4 regions of the Aquibium microcysteis genome follow, and region 2 is predicted to be linked to each of the others. Evidence: predicted binding sites of a transcription regulator. Region 2 holds the regulator's gene; each other region holds the start of a gene.

Region 1 (3,216 bases), 300 kb from region 2:
GGCCGCCGAGACGACGAAGATCGCGGCGGCGGCGAGGTCGTACCATCCGGCCGGGTGGCCCCTCAGCACCAGCAGGACGCCGAAGAAGGCGAGCGCCAGGAAGGCCGGCAGGTAGCCCGACGTGCCGTTGCTCGCCTCCCGCACCCCGTCCGGCAGCGCCGCGGTCAGAACTGCGGCCACCGCATAGAAGGCGACGAAGGCGAAGAGGGTCGCCGGGCGCGACAGGCCGACGAACCGGCGCAGGTTGAAGACGGTCAGCGCCAGGGTGAAGACGGCGATGGGCACCACGTCCATCCACACGGTCAGCACGTTGGCGAAGGTGTGGAACAGCGCCGACCCGACGCCGATGGCGATCACCCACCAGGCCAGCACCTCGGCGAACGCGCCGGCACGGTGCCGCCGAACCTCGCGGAGCCCCCACAGGCCGGCCAGGATGAAGGCGAGGTTGGAGACCGCGTTGAGCGGTTCCGACCAGATTTCCGGGCCGGTTCGCTCGCAGTAGGAATCGATAGCCGTGAGAAGCGTTTCCATCCGGTCCTCGCCACGTGCGGGCGCAGTATGCCCGATCATCGTCTCACCGCAACGTGACTTCCTGTTGAACTTGCCCGCCGACTATTGTCTGAATGCGCTGGAACGGGACAGCGATCGTCCCGGAAGCACCGAGATCGACATGACACTCAGCCGTCGCCTCAGGCTGGCGCTTGCCGCCGCCACCCTGCTCGTCACGCATTCCGCAGCAGCGGAGGCTGGCGAGAGGCAGCGCGGCGTCGTCGAGCTCTTCACCAGCCAGGGCTGCAGTTCCTGCCCGCCGGCCGACGCCAATCTCGCCGGCTACGCCCAGCGCGACGACGTGATCGCGCTCGCCTATCACGTCGACTACTGGGACTATCTCGGCTGGAGCGACACACTGGCGAGCCCGGAGAACACGCAACGCCAGCGCGATTATGCGACGGCGCTGGGAAACCGCACCGTCTACACGCCGCAGGTGATCGTCAACGGCATGGCCCACCGCAACGGCGCCGACGGACCGGCCATCGAGCGGCTGCTCGCGGAGACGACGTCGCAGTCGATGCAGGTCGACGTGTCGATCCGCAAGAGTGACGACAGCATCGTCATCGAAGCGAGGGAGGGCGCGCCCGGAACCGCTGCCGCGGTCAAGGCGAACCTGCTCCTCGTGTTCTTCGAAGCGAAGACGGTGGTGAAGATCCTGCGTGGCGAGAATGCCGGCCGCGATGTCGTCTACTGGAATGCGGTGACCGGCATCCAGGCCGCCGGCATGTGGCACGGCGAGGATCTTCGTCTCGAGATCCCGATGAGCGAGGTTCGGCGCAAGGGCTCCGGCGGCTGCGCGGCGCTGCTCCAGACGCTCGGAAAGGACGGCACGCCGGGCCGGATCATCGGTGCTGCCGTCCTCAGGAACCCCGGCATGTAGCCTGGAAGAGGGCGGGCCCGTCGGCCAGAGCGCCCGAAAATGGGTTGTTGCCGAGTGGTTCGGCCCGACGAGGGCACCGTGGGCGGGGGGCTTGGGGGTTACGGAACCACCGCCGAACCGAACCGTCTCAGGCAACGATCGGATGTTCGCCCCGCATTGGGGCTGCAAGCGGGACAATTCGGGGCGGGAATGTGGCGGTCGATCACCAATTCGGTCCCTGTGTCCTCCAACGTGACCGAAGGTCCCCCAGTCCTCTCTTGCATCCGGAGAAGCGGCTTCCCAGAGCGGAGGGACGCCATGCGCCGGTCGTTCGGCGCAGGGGTTGAAATCGAGCACCGAAAGGGCAAACTTCGTCCTGTCGCAGAACTGTCATGGAAGGGTGCCGCATGGTCGATCGCGCGAACGGGTCGGAGGACGGCGAGGGGTCCGCGATGCTGATCCCGCTGCAGGCCGTCCGCCGCGAGCGGGAGGCTGTTGCGGTGACCTTCGACAGGCGGGAGCTCGACCAGATCCTGCGCATCTACGGGCGCATGGTGGCTGCCAACGAGTGGCGCGACTATGCGATCGACCACCTGCAGGACCGGGCGGTGTTCTCCGTCTTCCGCCGCACCAGCGAGGTGCCGCTGTTCCAGATCGTCAAGGACCCCAAGCTCGCACGCAAGCAGGGCGCCTATTCGGTGGTCGCCGCCAGCGGCCAGATCCTCAAGCGCGGGCACGAACTTGCCCGCGTGCTCAACGTCTTCGAACCGACGCTGCGGCTGGTCGGCGCCTGACCACGCGGCTATCTGCCCGCGGCAAAACTGCGCTCGGGCAGGGAGAGCGGGTCGGGCGGCGCCGTCGTGCCGCCGTTGAGCGACAGCTGCATGAAGACCGTGTCCAGCCAGCGGCCGTGCTTGTAGCCCGAGCCTTCGAGCAACCCGGCATGGCGGAAGCCGGTCGCTTCGTGCAGCCGCACGGATGCCTGGTTGCGCGCGCCGTCGCCGATGACGGCGACCAGCTGGCGGAAGCCGAGCCGCGTGCATTCCCCGATCAGCGCCGACAAGAGCAGACGCCCGGTCCCGCGGCCCTGCGCGGCCGGGGCGAGGTAGATCGAATCCTCCACCATGAAGCGATAGGCGCGGCGCGGGCGGAAGGGTCCGGCATAGGCATAGCCGACGACGCCGTCCGGCGACTCGGCCACGAGATAGGGAAAGGAACCGGCGGCGAGCGCGTCGAAACGGGCGGCCATCTCCGCCTCGGAGGGCGGGTCGAGTTCGTAGCTCGCGGTGCCGGTCGTCACGGCGTGGGCGTAGATGACCGTGATGGCCGGAACGTCGGCGCGCGATGCGGGACGGACTGCGATGAGGCTCATGGGCTTTCGGACAGGCGTGTCGACGGCCAAATGTGACGCGGAAGGACCCCCGACGAAAAGGGGCGGCCCGAAGGCCGCCCCCGACATTCCGTTGGTCCAGGACCCGTTATTCGCGGTTGCCCAGGAACTGCAGCAGGAACATGAACAGGTTGATGAAGTCGAGATAGAGGCGCAGGGCGCCCATGATGGCCTTGCGGCCGGCGACGACGTCGTCGTCACCCTCGAAATACATCTCCTTGATGTTCTGCGTGTCGTAGGCGGTGAGGCCGGCGAAGACCAGCACGCCGATGCCCGAGATCGCGAACTGCAGCGCCGACGACTGCAGGAAGATGTTGACCACCATCGCGATGATGATGCCGAACAGCCCCATCACCATGAACGAGCCGAGACCGGTCAGGTCGCGCTTCGTCGTGTAGCCGTAGAGCGACAGCGA
Region 2 (3,216 bases):
GGCCCGCCAGCGTGTGGAGCCGCTCGTCGCCCGATGCCAGCGCCTCGAAGGCGGTGACGCCGAGATAGGCGAAGGCACGGCTGGCCACCGGCGGCGAATAGGTCGGCGTGTGGCGGACGAGTTCGAGGGTGAGGCGATACCAGTCGCGGATCGGATCGACGGCCGAGCGGTCGTCTGCGCGGGCAGCCGGGCCGAAATTGGGAAGAAGGAGCACGAGAAGCGTAACCGCTATCGGCGCCAGGACCTTGTACAAAGACCGCATCGACATCTCCTCCCCACCGGCCACGAATGACCGCTTGGCGAAGTAAGCATGGCCTGGTCGCGGAGAACAAGGGCAATGGGCGGCTGCGCCGCGGTCGAACGATCAGTCCCAGGAGAGCTGGTTCTTCGGGAGCCGCCCGCTGGGATCGAAGACGTCGACCCGATGGGGATGGGCGCGGCCCCATTTCCAGAGGACCAGATCTGCATCGCGACCATCGGCTCCGATGGCGAAACTGGGAACGAGAATGCCAGACACGCCTTCGAACGAAAGACGGTCATAGATCGCCCATGAGGGTGGACGGCGACCACGTGTGGTCAATTCCATCCAGCCGCAAGCCATGTCGTCGATCGACACGGCGTTGGAACGCCGCTTCGTCGGTGCGAAGATCGACGATCCCGTCGCAATCAACGTCATAGGAACAAAGCACCAGAGGATCGATCCGGCGCGCGAGCCCATGGCTGACTTCTTTTATCGCGGTAACGATTTCGAGGGACAGATAGAGGGCAGGCACGCCTTGCGGATTGAACCGTCCACCCCGGATCGCGGCCCCATCGCCGGAAATCGGCTTGAACGACCAGCGAGGATCATGGGCGCGGAAGCAGACCCCGCGAAATCTCACGCAAAGCCGCCGAGCGCGACGTGATCGAGGTATTCGCGCACCGCGGTGGCGCGCCCTTCCTTGACGAGAGACTCAGCCGTTCGTCCACCGAATGCGGGAATCGGCTGTGCCCTGTACCAGGACATGGCCTGTTTGGGTCCGCCGGACCATTCTTCCACGCGTCCTAGGATTTCGAGCATCTCACGAAGCCGGGACTGCGTCTTTCGCGAGCGACTGCGGGCTGACTTGAAGATGGATTCCGACGCAATCCCAGCGGTTTCCGCCAACTGCGACTTGGACATCCCGAAACTGTCTGTAATCCGATCGACCAGGATAAGGCCGGTCCCATCAGAGACATGGGCTATCAGAGCCGCATCGTGCGGCAAGACTGAAATGACATTCATTGCCTGCTCTCCTGCCTGCGTACGAGACAGAAGATAGGGCAATACCGACTGGACCCCAAGCGAACCTCCCGCGTCACGCCTCGCGGATGGCGTAGCCGGAGCCGCGGATGGTGCGGATGACGTCGGGCATGCGGCCGTTGTTCACGGCCTTGCGCAGGCGGCCGACATGGACGTCGACGGTGCGCTCGTCGATGTAGATCGTCTCGCCCCAGACGTTGTCGAGCAGTTGCCCGCGCGAGAAGACGCGGCCGGGATGCTGCATCAGGAACTCGAGCAGGCGGAACTCGGTCGGGCCGAGCTTGATCTCGGCCTTGCGCCGGTAGACCCGGTGCGCCTCGCGGTCGAGCACGATGTCGCCGACCTTGAGCACGGAGGACAGCACCTCGGGCTTGGCCCGGCGCAGCAGCGCGCGGACGCGGGCGACGAACTCGGGCGTCGAGAAGGGCTTGACCAGATAGTCGTCCGCGCCGGTCGAGAGGCCGCGGACCCGGTCGCTCTCCTCGCCGCGCGCCGTCAGCATGATGATCGGCAGGCGCTCGGTTTCCGGCCGCACGCGCAGGCGCCGACACAGCTCGATGCCGGAGATGCCGGGCACCATCCAGTCGAGCACCAAAAGGTCGGGCACGCTCTCCTGCAGCCGGATCTCGGCCTCGTCGCCGCGCGTGATGATCTCGACCTGGTAGCCCTCGGCTTCGAGATTGTATTTCAGGAGGACGCAGAGCGGCTCCTCGTCCTCAACGACCATCACCTTGGCGGCGATCATCTATCGTTCGTCCTTCAGGCCGTGGCGTCGGAGACGGCCGTCTCGTCGACGCGCGGGCGGGCCATCGGCAGCTGCCGGCCCGTCATGACATAATAGGCGTTCTCGGCGATGTTGGTCACGTGGTCGCCGATGCGCTCGAGGTTCTTGGCGCAGAACAGGAGATGCGTGCAGGCGGTGATGTTGCGCGGATCCTCCATCATGTAGGTGAGGAGTTCGCGGAAGATCGCCGTGTACTGGATGTCGATCTTCTCGTCATCGGCGCGCAGTGCCGGCAGTGCCTCGGCGCGGCGCTCGGCATAGAGCGCGACCACGCCGCCGACCTGGTCGTGCACCAGCGCGGCCATCGCATCGATGGAGTGCGACAGCGGCTTGGGCGTCGCCGACTGGCCGACCGCGCCGACCCGTTTGGCGATGTTCTTGGCGAGATCGCCGACGCGCTCGAGGTCGGACGCCATGCGGATGGCCGAGACGACGGCGCGCAGATCCTGCGCCATCGGCTGGCGCCGGGCGATCAGCGTGATCGCCTGCTCGTCGATCTCGCGCTGCTTGGCGTCCATGATCGCATCGTCGGATATGACGCGCTGCGCCAGGGCATTGTCCGACGACAGCAGCGCGCGGGTGGCGTCGGCGACCATCGTGGCCGACAGCGCCCCCATCTCGCGGATCAGCCGGTCGATGGATTCCAGTTCCTGGTCGAAGGAGGCAACGGTGTGCTCACCCATGATCTGTCCTCGTCTGTCTGGACCGGCGTCAGCCGAAGCGGCCGGTGATGTAGTCCTGGGTGCGCTTGTCGTCGGGGTTGGTGAACATCTTGTCGGTCGGCCCCTCCTCGACGAGATAGCCGATGTGGAACATCGCCGTGCGCTGCGACACGCGGGCCGCCTGCTGCATGGAATGGGTGACGATGACGATCGTGTAGTTCTGGCGCAGCTCGTCGATCAGTTCCTCGACCTTGGCGGTGGCGATCGGATCGAGCGCCGAGCAGGGTTCGTCCATCAGGATGACTTCGGGCGACACCGCGATGGCGCGGGCGATGCACAGGCGCTGCTGTTGTCCGCCGGACAGGCCGGTGCCGGATTCCGAGAGGCGGTCCTTCACCTCTTCCCAGATCGCAGCCTTGCGCAGGCTCTTCTCGACCACCTCGTCCAACTCGGTCTTCGACTTCGTCAGGCCGTGGATGCGCGGACCG
Region 3 (3,216 bases), 2.1 Mb from region 2:
CGGCGGCGATCCCCAGCGAGCGCCAGTAGATCGAGCCGAAGGCATAGAGGAAACCGTGGCTGGCGATGAGCAGCGCGCCGCCGCCGACGATGGCGAGGAAGGCCGGATCCGACAGGACGCGTCCGGCACCCGGAAAGTCGGCCGCAGAAAGCTGGGAAGCCTTGCGCGGGCGGCCGAGCCGCGGCGACAGCAGGCTGACCAGCGCCATGCAGGCGAGACCGCCCGTCAGAAGCGCCGGCACCACGCCGGGGCCGTGGCGCTCGAGGACGGCGCCGCCGACGAGATTGGCGGTGAGGAACGAGATCGTGCCCCAGATCCGCATGCGCGAATAGTCCGCGCCGTAGCGGCGCACGCCCGAGAGCGCCAGCGAATCGGCGAGCGGCCCGTGCGGGCTCCAGACGACGATGAGGGCGAGAGAGACCGCGAGCACGAAGGCCGCATCGCCCGGCAGGAAGTAGCCGAGCGACAGGAGAAGGGCGGCGGCGGCCACGCCGATCAGCACGTTCGCCCGCTCCGGCGCCCGGTCGGCCAGCATGGTGACGAGCGGCGCGGCGACGATGCGCACGAAGATCGGCATCGACAGGATCATCGCCACTTCGCTGGCGGTAAACCCGCGGTCGGCGAGCCAGAGCGGGAAATAGGGCAAATGGATGCCCATGGGCAGGAACATCGCGCCGAACAGCAGCGACATGCGCAGTTCGTAGCGTGGCGGCTTGACGGCTTGTTCCGGCGAGAGCGGCGGCAGTTGCATGGTGGAGCTTCGCTTGTGAGGCCGCCCGGATCGGCCCGCGGGCCGGCAGCACGACCTCCCCTAGCATGCGTGTCCGGCAGTGCGAAGCAGCCGCCCCGCAGCTTGCGGTTGGTGCAGCCGCCCGCGGCTCAGGCCGCTTCGGCGGACCTGGAGGCGGCCAGCGCGACTGCCGGCTCGGTTGCCTCGCCCTCGGCTTCCGTCACCTTGGCCCAGGTGAGGATCTCGAAGCTGCCGTCATGGCGTTCCGCCACCGCCGTGCAGCTTTCCACCCAGTCGCCGGTGTTGATGTAGTCGACGTCACCGAAGCGCTCGATCGCGGCATGGTGGATGTGGCCGCAGATGATGCCGTCGACGCGGGAGCGCCGCGCTTCCTCGGCCACGACCTGCTGGAAAGAGCCGATGAAGTTGACCGCGCGCTTCACCTTGACCTTGGCCCAGGAGGAGAAGGACCAGTAGGGCATGCCGAGCCTGCGGCGCACGAGATGGACGGCCCGGTTCACCAGGATCGCGACGTCGTAGGCCTTGTCGCCGAGAGTGGCGAGCCAGCGGACGTTGTGGACGATCGCGTCGAACTGGTCGCCGTGGATGACCAGGAAGCGGCGGCCGTCGGCGGCTTCGTGGATGGCGCGGTCGGCAACCACGATGCCGCCGAAATGCACGCCCTGGAAGCCGCGCAGGAATTCGTCGTGGTTGCCGGCGATGTAGATGATCTCGGCCCCCTTGCGCGCCTTGCGCAGGAGCTTCTGGACGACGTCGTTGTGGGCCTGCGGCCAGTGCCAGGAACGCCTGAGCCGCCAGCCGTCGACGATGTCGCCGACCAGATAGATCGTCTCCGCTTCGTGGAAGCGCAGGAAATCGATCAGGAACTCGGCCTTGGCGGGCTTCGACCCCAGATGCACGTCGGACAGGAACAGCGTACGGAAATGGCGTGTCGGCTCGCTATTCATCGTCTGATCCAGGCTCCGGCTGCGCCAGAGCCAAGACACGATTCATGTCACAGGCTTATGACGGTTGTGGATTCCGGCGACCGCCGCTAGACCGTTCGCACGAACGGAGGAACGGCAATGGATCTCGGCATCAAGGGTCGCAAGGCCATCGTGTGCGCCTCGAGCAGGGGCCTGGGACGTGCCTGCGCGGCCGCACTGGCCGAGGCCGGCTGCGATCTCGTGCTCAACGGCCGCAACACCGATGCGCTGGCGGCGACCGCACGCGAATTGCGCGAGCGCTACGGCGTCGCCGTCGAGGAGGTCGCGGGCGACGTCTCGGCGCCGCAGGTGCAGAAGGCGCTGCTCACCGCCTGCCCTGCCCCCGACATCCTGGTCAACAACAATGGCGGCCCGCCGCTGAAGGATTTCCGCCAGCTCGACCGCGCGGCCATGCTCGACGGCGTCACCCAGAACATGGTCACGCCGATCGAGCTGATACAGGCCGTCCTCGACGGCATGGCCGAGCGCGGCTTCGGCCGCATCGTCAACATCACCTCGCTGTCGGTCTACCAGCCCATCCCCGGGCTCGACCTGTCGTCGGGCGCGCGTGCCGGCCTGACCGCCTTCCTCGCCGGCATCGCCCGCACGGTGGCGGACCGCAACGTCACCATCAACGCCATCCTGCCCGGCAAGTTCGACACCGACCGCATCCGCAAGACCGTCGTCTACGCGGCCGAGAAATCGGGCCTGAGCCTCGAGGAGCAGACGAAGCGCACCGCGCAGGCCATCCCCGCCGGCCGGCTCGGACGGCCCGAGGAATTCGGCCGCACTTGCGCCTTCCTGTGCTCCGCCCATGCCGGCTACATCACCGGCCAGAACGTCATCCTGGACGGCGGCCTGTTCAACAGCGCCTTCTGAATCCCTGTCGCACCCTTCCCCGGAGGAACCCTTGAAGCTCGTCAGATTCGGCCCCGCGGGCCACGAGAAGCCCGGCATCGTCGATGCCGGCGGCATTATCCGCGACGTCTCCTCCATCGTGGCCGATTTCGGCCCGGAGACGATCTCGCCTGCCCTGAAGGACAAGCTCGCCGGGATCGACCCGGCGTCGCTGCCGGCCGCGCCCGAAGGTGCGCGCATCGGCGCGCCGGTGAGCCGCATCGGCCACTTCATCGCCATCGGTCTCAACTATGCCGATCACGCCGCCGAAACAGGCGCGCCGATCCCCAAGGAGCCGATCGTCTTCTCCAAGGCGCCGAGCTGCCTGTCGGGGCCCAACGACGACGTCCTGATGCCGAAGGGCTCGGTCAAGCTCGACTGGGAGGTCGAACTGGCCATCGTCATCGGCGAGCGCTGCGACTACGTCTCGAAGGAGGATGCGCTGTCGAAGGTGTTCGGCTACGCGCTCTGCAACGACGTGTCGGAGCGCGAATACCAGGCCGAGCGCGGCGGCCAGTGGATCAAGGGCAAGAGCGCGCCGACCTTCGGCCCGCTCGGCCCCTGGATCGTCACCGCCGACGAGATCCCCGATCCGCAGGCGCT
Region 4 (3,216 bases), 2.2 Mb from region 2:
GCGTCGATGGCGCAGTTGTCGGGCATGCCGAACCAGCCGTTCGCGGTGGTCGCGGTCGAGAAGGTCGCGCCGACTTCTGCCACCGACGGATCGCCGCACTTGAGCAGGACGTTCCAGGTCGACCTGGTCGACGCGAAGTCGACGTCGGTCTCGGTGATCTCGATGATGTGGCCGAAGGCGTTCTTGGCGCGCGGGTTTGCCGCGTCGACCTGGTCGTCCTTGCGGCGCGTGTTGTTGGTCAGCATCACGTAGACCTTGCCGGTCTTCGGGTTCGGCTGCACGTCCTCCGGCCGGTCCATCCTGGTCGCGCCGAGCACGTCGCCGGCCCGCCGCGCCTCGATCAGCACGTCGGCCTGGTCCCTGAAGCCGTTTTCCGCCGTCAGCGGACCCTCGCCATGGACGAGCGGCAGCCATTCCATGGTGCCGTCGGCGTCGAAGCGCGCCACGTAGAGCGTGCCCTGGTCGAGCAGGTCCATGTTCGCCGCGCGGTCGGCCGCGTCGTAGGTTCCGGCGGTGACGAACTTGTAGACATAGTCGAAGCGCTCGTCGTCGCCGCAGTAGATCACCACGCGGCCGTCCTTGTTGACGATCGACTCGGCGCCCTCGTGCTTGGTGCGGCCGAGCGCGGTGCGCTTCTTCGGCGTCGAACCGGCGTCGAACGGATCGACCTCGACGATCCAGCCGAAGCGGTTCGGCTCGTTCGGCTCCCTGGCGACGTCGAACCGCTCGTGCACCGTGCCCCAGACGTACCAGCCCGACGGAACGCCGTAGCGCTTGTAGGCGGCCGCCTGCGGATCGTTCTCGGCGACCTCGCCGATGAAGTAGCCGTGGAAGTTCTCCTCGGCCATCAGATAGGTGCCCCAGGGCGTCACGCCGCCGGCGCAGTTGTTGAGCGTGCCGAGCACCTGCGTTCCCGAGGGATCGGCCTTGGTCTTCACGCGGTCGCTGCCGGCCACCGGGCCCGTCAGCATCATCGGCGTCTCGACGGTGATGCGGCGGTTGTAGGCGCTGTCGAGCACCGGCGCCCACTTGCCGCCGGTCCTGGCGATCTCGATGACCGTGCCGCCATGCGCCATCATCTCGATGCCGATGAGTTCGGGCGTGTATTCGCCCATCTTCACCTTCTGGACTTCCTTCTTGACCCCGTCCTTCTCCTCGACCTCGGTCACCACCGTCGCCCAGGCCGGGAACATCAGTTCGGCATTGGTGTATTCGTGGTTGACCACCAGCAGGCCGCGCTCGCTCGAGCCGTCGAGCGGGATGAAGCCGATGTAGTCGTTGTTGTAGCCGAACTGCCGCGCCTGCGCCGCGGCGGTCTGGTTCATCGGGTCGAAGTCGGGCGAATCGGCGAACACCTTGTCGCCCCAGCGCAGCAGGATCTCGGCGTCGTAGCCGGCCGCCACGTGGTGCATCTCGTCGACGCCCGCCTCGACCTCGTCGAACGAGAAGGCGCTCGCGCCGGCCGCCTTCGCCTCGTCGGCGGCGATGAGCGCCAACGGGCTGACGGTCGTGGCGATGGCGGCGACGCCGAGCGAACCGGCGAGGAAGCCGCGGCGCGAGTAGCGCCGGTTGATGACGTCGCCGATCGTCGGATTGGCGCTGGCATTGCGGCCGATGTCTTCGGACTCCTCGCGGACCTGCGTCGGGGTGAGGAATTCCTCTGGGTTGGCGCGTTCGTTCATCCCTGCCTCCTGGGGTTGGTGAGAAGCTCTGCGGAGGCACGCCTACGGGCGCTCTGTTTCACCCGTGTGACGGTTCGGTGAAGGCCGCACGGAACCCGGTCCCCGGGGTCACTCCGCCGCAGCCAGCGCCGGCCGCGCCACCGGCGCCTCGCGGATCGGCCAGTGCACCACCGCCGCGAACAGGCCGAGCGCGACGCCCAGCCACCACACGGGGTCGTAGGAGCCGAAGAGATCGTAGAGGTAGCCGCCGAGCCACACGCCGAGGAACGAGCCGATCTGGTGCGACAGGAACACCAGCCCGCCGAGCATCCCGAGATGCCGCGTGCCGAACATGATCGCCACCAGCGCATTGGTCGGCGGCACGGTCGACAGCCACAACAGTCCCATGACGACGGCGAAGACGATGACGCTCGCGGGCGTCTGTGGCAGGACCAGGAAGGCCGTCACGACGATCGACCGGCCGATGTAGATCCAGACCAGGAACATCGGCTTGGAATAGCGCTGGCCGATGACGCCCGAGGCCAGAGAGCCGATGATGTTGAAGAAGCCGATCAGTGCCAGCGCGATCACGGCATAGCGCGCCTGGATGCCGATGTCGGCGATGTAGGCGGGGAAATGCGCGGTGATGAAGGCCACCTGGAAGCCGCAGACGAAGAAGCCGGAGACCAGGAGCAGGTAGCTCCTGTGCCCGACGGCCTCGCGCAGCGCCTCGCCGGCCGTCTGCGCGATGTCGGTCTGGCGCTGCGACCCCGAGCTGGAATTGCCGCGCAGCGGGATCGCCAGCACCGGGAGGATCAGCATCATCGCCGACATCACCAGAAGCGAATCGTACCAGCCATAGGCGTCGATCAGCCCCTGGCTCAGCGGCGCGAAGATGAACATGCCGGCCGATCCCGCGGCCGTGCCGATGCCGAAGGCGAGGCTGCGCCTTTCCGGCGCCACGTTCCGCGCGAAGGCGGCGAGCACGATGCCGAACGAACCCGACGCGATGCCGAGCCCCACCAGCACGCCGCCGCCGATATGCAGGCCCATCGCGCTCTCGGCATTGGCCATGACCGCGAGGCCGGTCGCGTACATGACGCCCGACAGCGCCAGCACCCGCCAGGTGCCGAACCGGTCGGCCAGCGCGCCGAAGAACGGCGTGCCGAGGCCCCAGGCGAGGTTCTGGAACGCCATCGCCAGGCCGAAGGTGGTGCGGTCCCAGCCCTTATCGGCCAGCATCGGCAGCTGGAAGAAGCCCATCGCCGAGCGCGGGCCGAAGGTCAGCGCCGCGATCAGGCCGCCGCACAGGATGATGAGCCAGGGCAGGCTCGGGACGTCGCGTGCGGTCTTGGCTGCCTGCGGCATGGGGAAGCTCTCCATTCGTCCGTTGTCTACTGCATCAGTCCCGCGGCCGAAAAACGAATAGTTCGACGCCGACCGTTCAATTTCGCTGATGATGATGGCCTCGCGACCGTTTCAGCACCCCGCGCGAACGAGGGTGTCGCCGGATCGCATCATGCGCGGCTTGCCTTGCACCCAAGATGCTTGCATA

The links. Region 2 encodes PhoB, which activates phosphate uptake and scavenging genes when phosphate is short. Its sites were predicted from a motif close to TGTCATNNANCTGTCAT; they were not measured.
Region 1: a site for PhoB is predicted at 1,789-1,805, ahead of IAI54_RS18845 (DUF2794 domain-containing protein). Genes of this name have one in related genera too.
Region 3: a site for PhoB is predicted at 1,745-1,761, ahead of IAI54_RS07310 (UDP-2,3-diacylglucosamine diphosphatase). Genes of this name have one in related genera too.
Region 4: a site for PhoB is predicted at 1,749-1,765, ahead of IAI54_RS28130 (PhoX family protein). Genes of this name have one in related genera too.

What each region holds. Positions count from the first base shown of each region.
Region 1 covers NZ_CP061080.1:4,040,874-4,044,089, reverse strand. The annotation lists gene IAI54_RS18855 (ceramidase domain-containing protein) at 1-531, opposite strand, end outside; gene IAI54_RS18850 (DUF1223 domain-containing protein) at 671-1,432, shown strand; gene IAI54_RS18845 (DUF2794 domain-containing protein) at 1,819-2,205, shown strand; gene IAI54_RS18840 (GNAT family N-acetyltransferase) at 2,214-2,783, opposite strand; gene IAI54_RS18835 (Bax inhibitor-1/YccA family protein) at 2,890-3,216, opposite strand, start outside.
Region 2 covers NZ_CP061080.1:3,736,953-3,740,168, forward strand. The annotation lists gene IAI54_RS17375 (vanadium-dependent haloperoxidase) at 1-262, opposite strand, end outside; partial or broken gene IAI54_RS17380 (RES family NAD+ phosphorylase) at 365-881, opposite strand; gene IAI54_RS17385 (MbcA/ParS/Xre antitoxin family protein) at 878-1,264, opposite strand; gene phoB (phosphate regulon transcriptional regulator PhoB) at 1,338-2,027, opposite strand; gene phoU (phosphate signaling complex protein PhoU) at 2,042-2,749, opposite strand; gene pstB (phosphate ABC transporter ATP-binding protein PstB) at 2,778-3,216, opposite strand, start outside.
Region 3 covers NZ_CP061080.1:1,598,732-1,601,947, forward strand. The annotation lists gene IAI54_RS07305 (MFS transporter) at 1-751, opposite strand, end outside; gene IAI54_RS07310 (UDP-2,3-diacylglucosamine diphosphatase) at 880-1,698, opposite strand; gene IAI54_RS07315 (SDR family oxidoreductase) at 1,816-2,595, shown strand; gene IAI54_RS07320 (fumarylacetoacetate hydrolase family protein) at 2,627-3,216, shown strand, end outside.
Region 4 covers NZ_CP061080.1:5,976,827-5,980,042, forward strand. The annotation lists gene IAI54_RS28130 (PhoX family protein) at 1-1,682, opposite strand, end outside; gene IAI54_RS28135 (MFS transporter) at 1,791-3,029, opposite strand.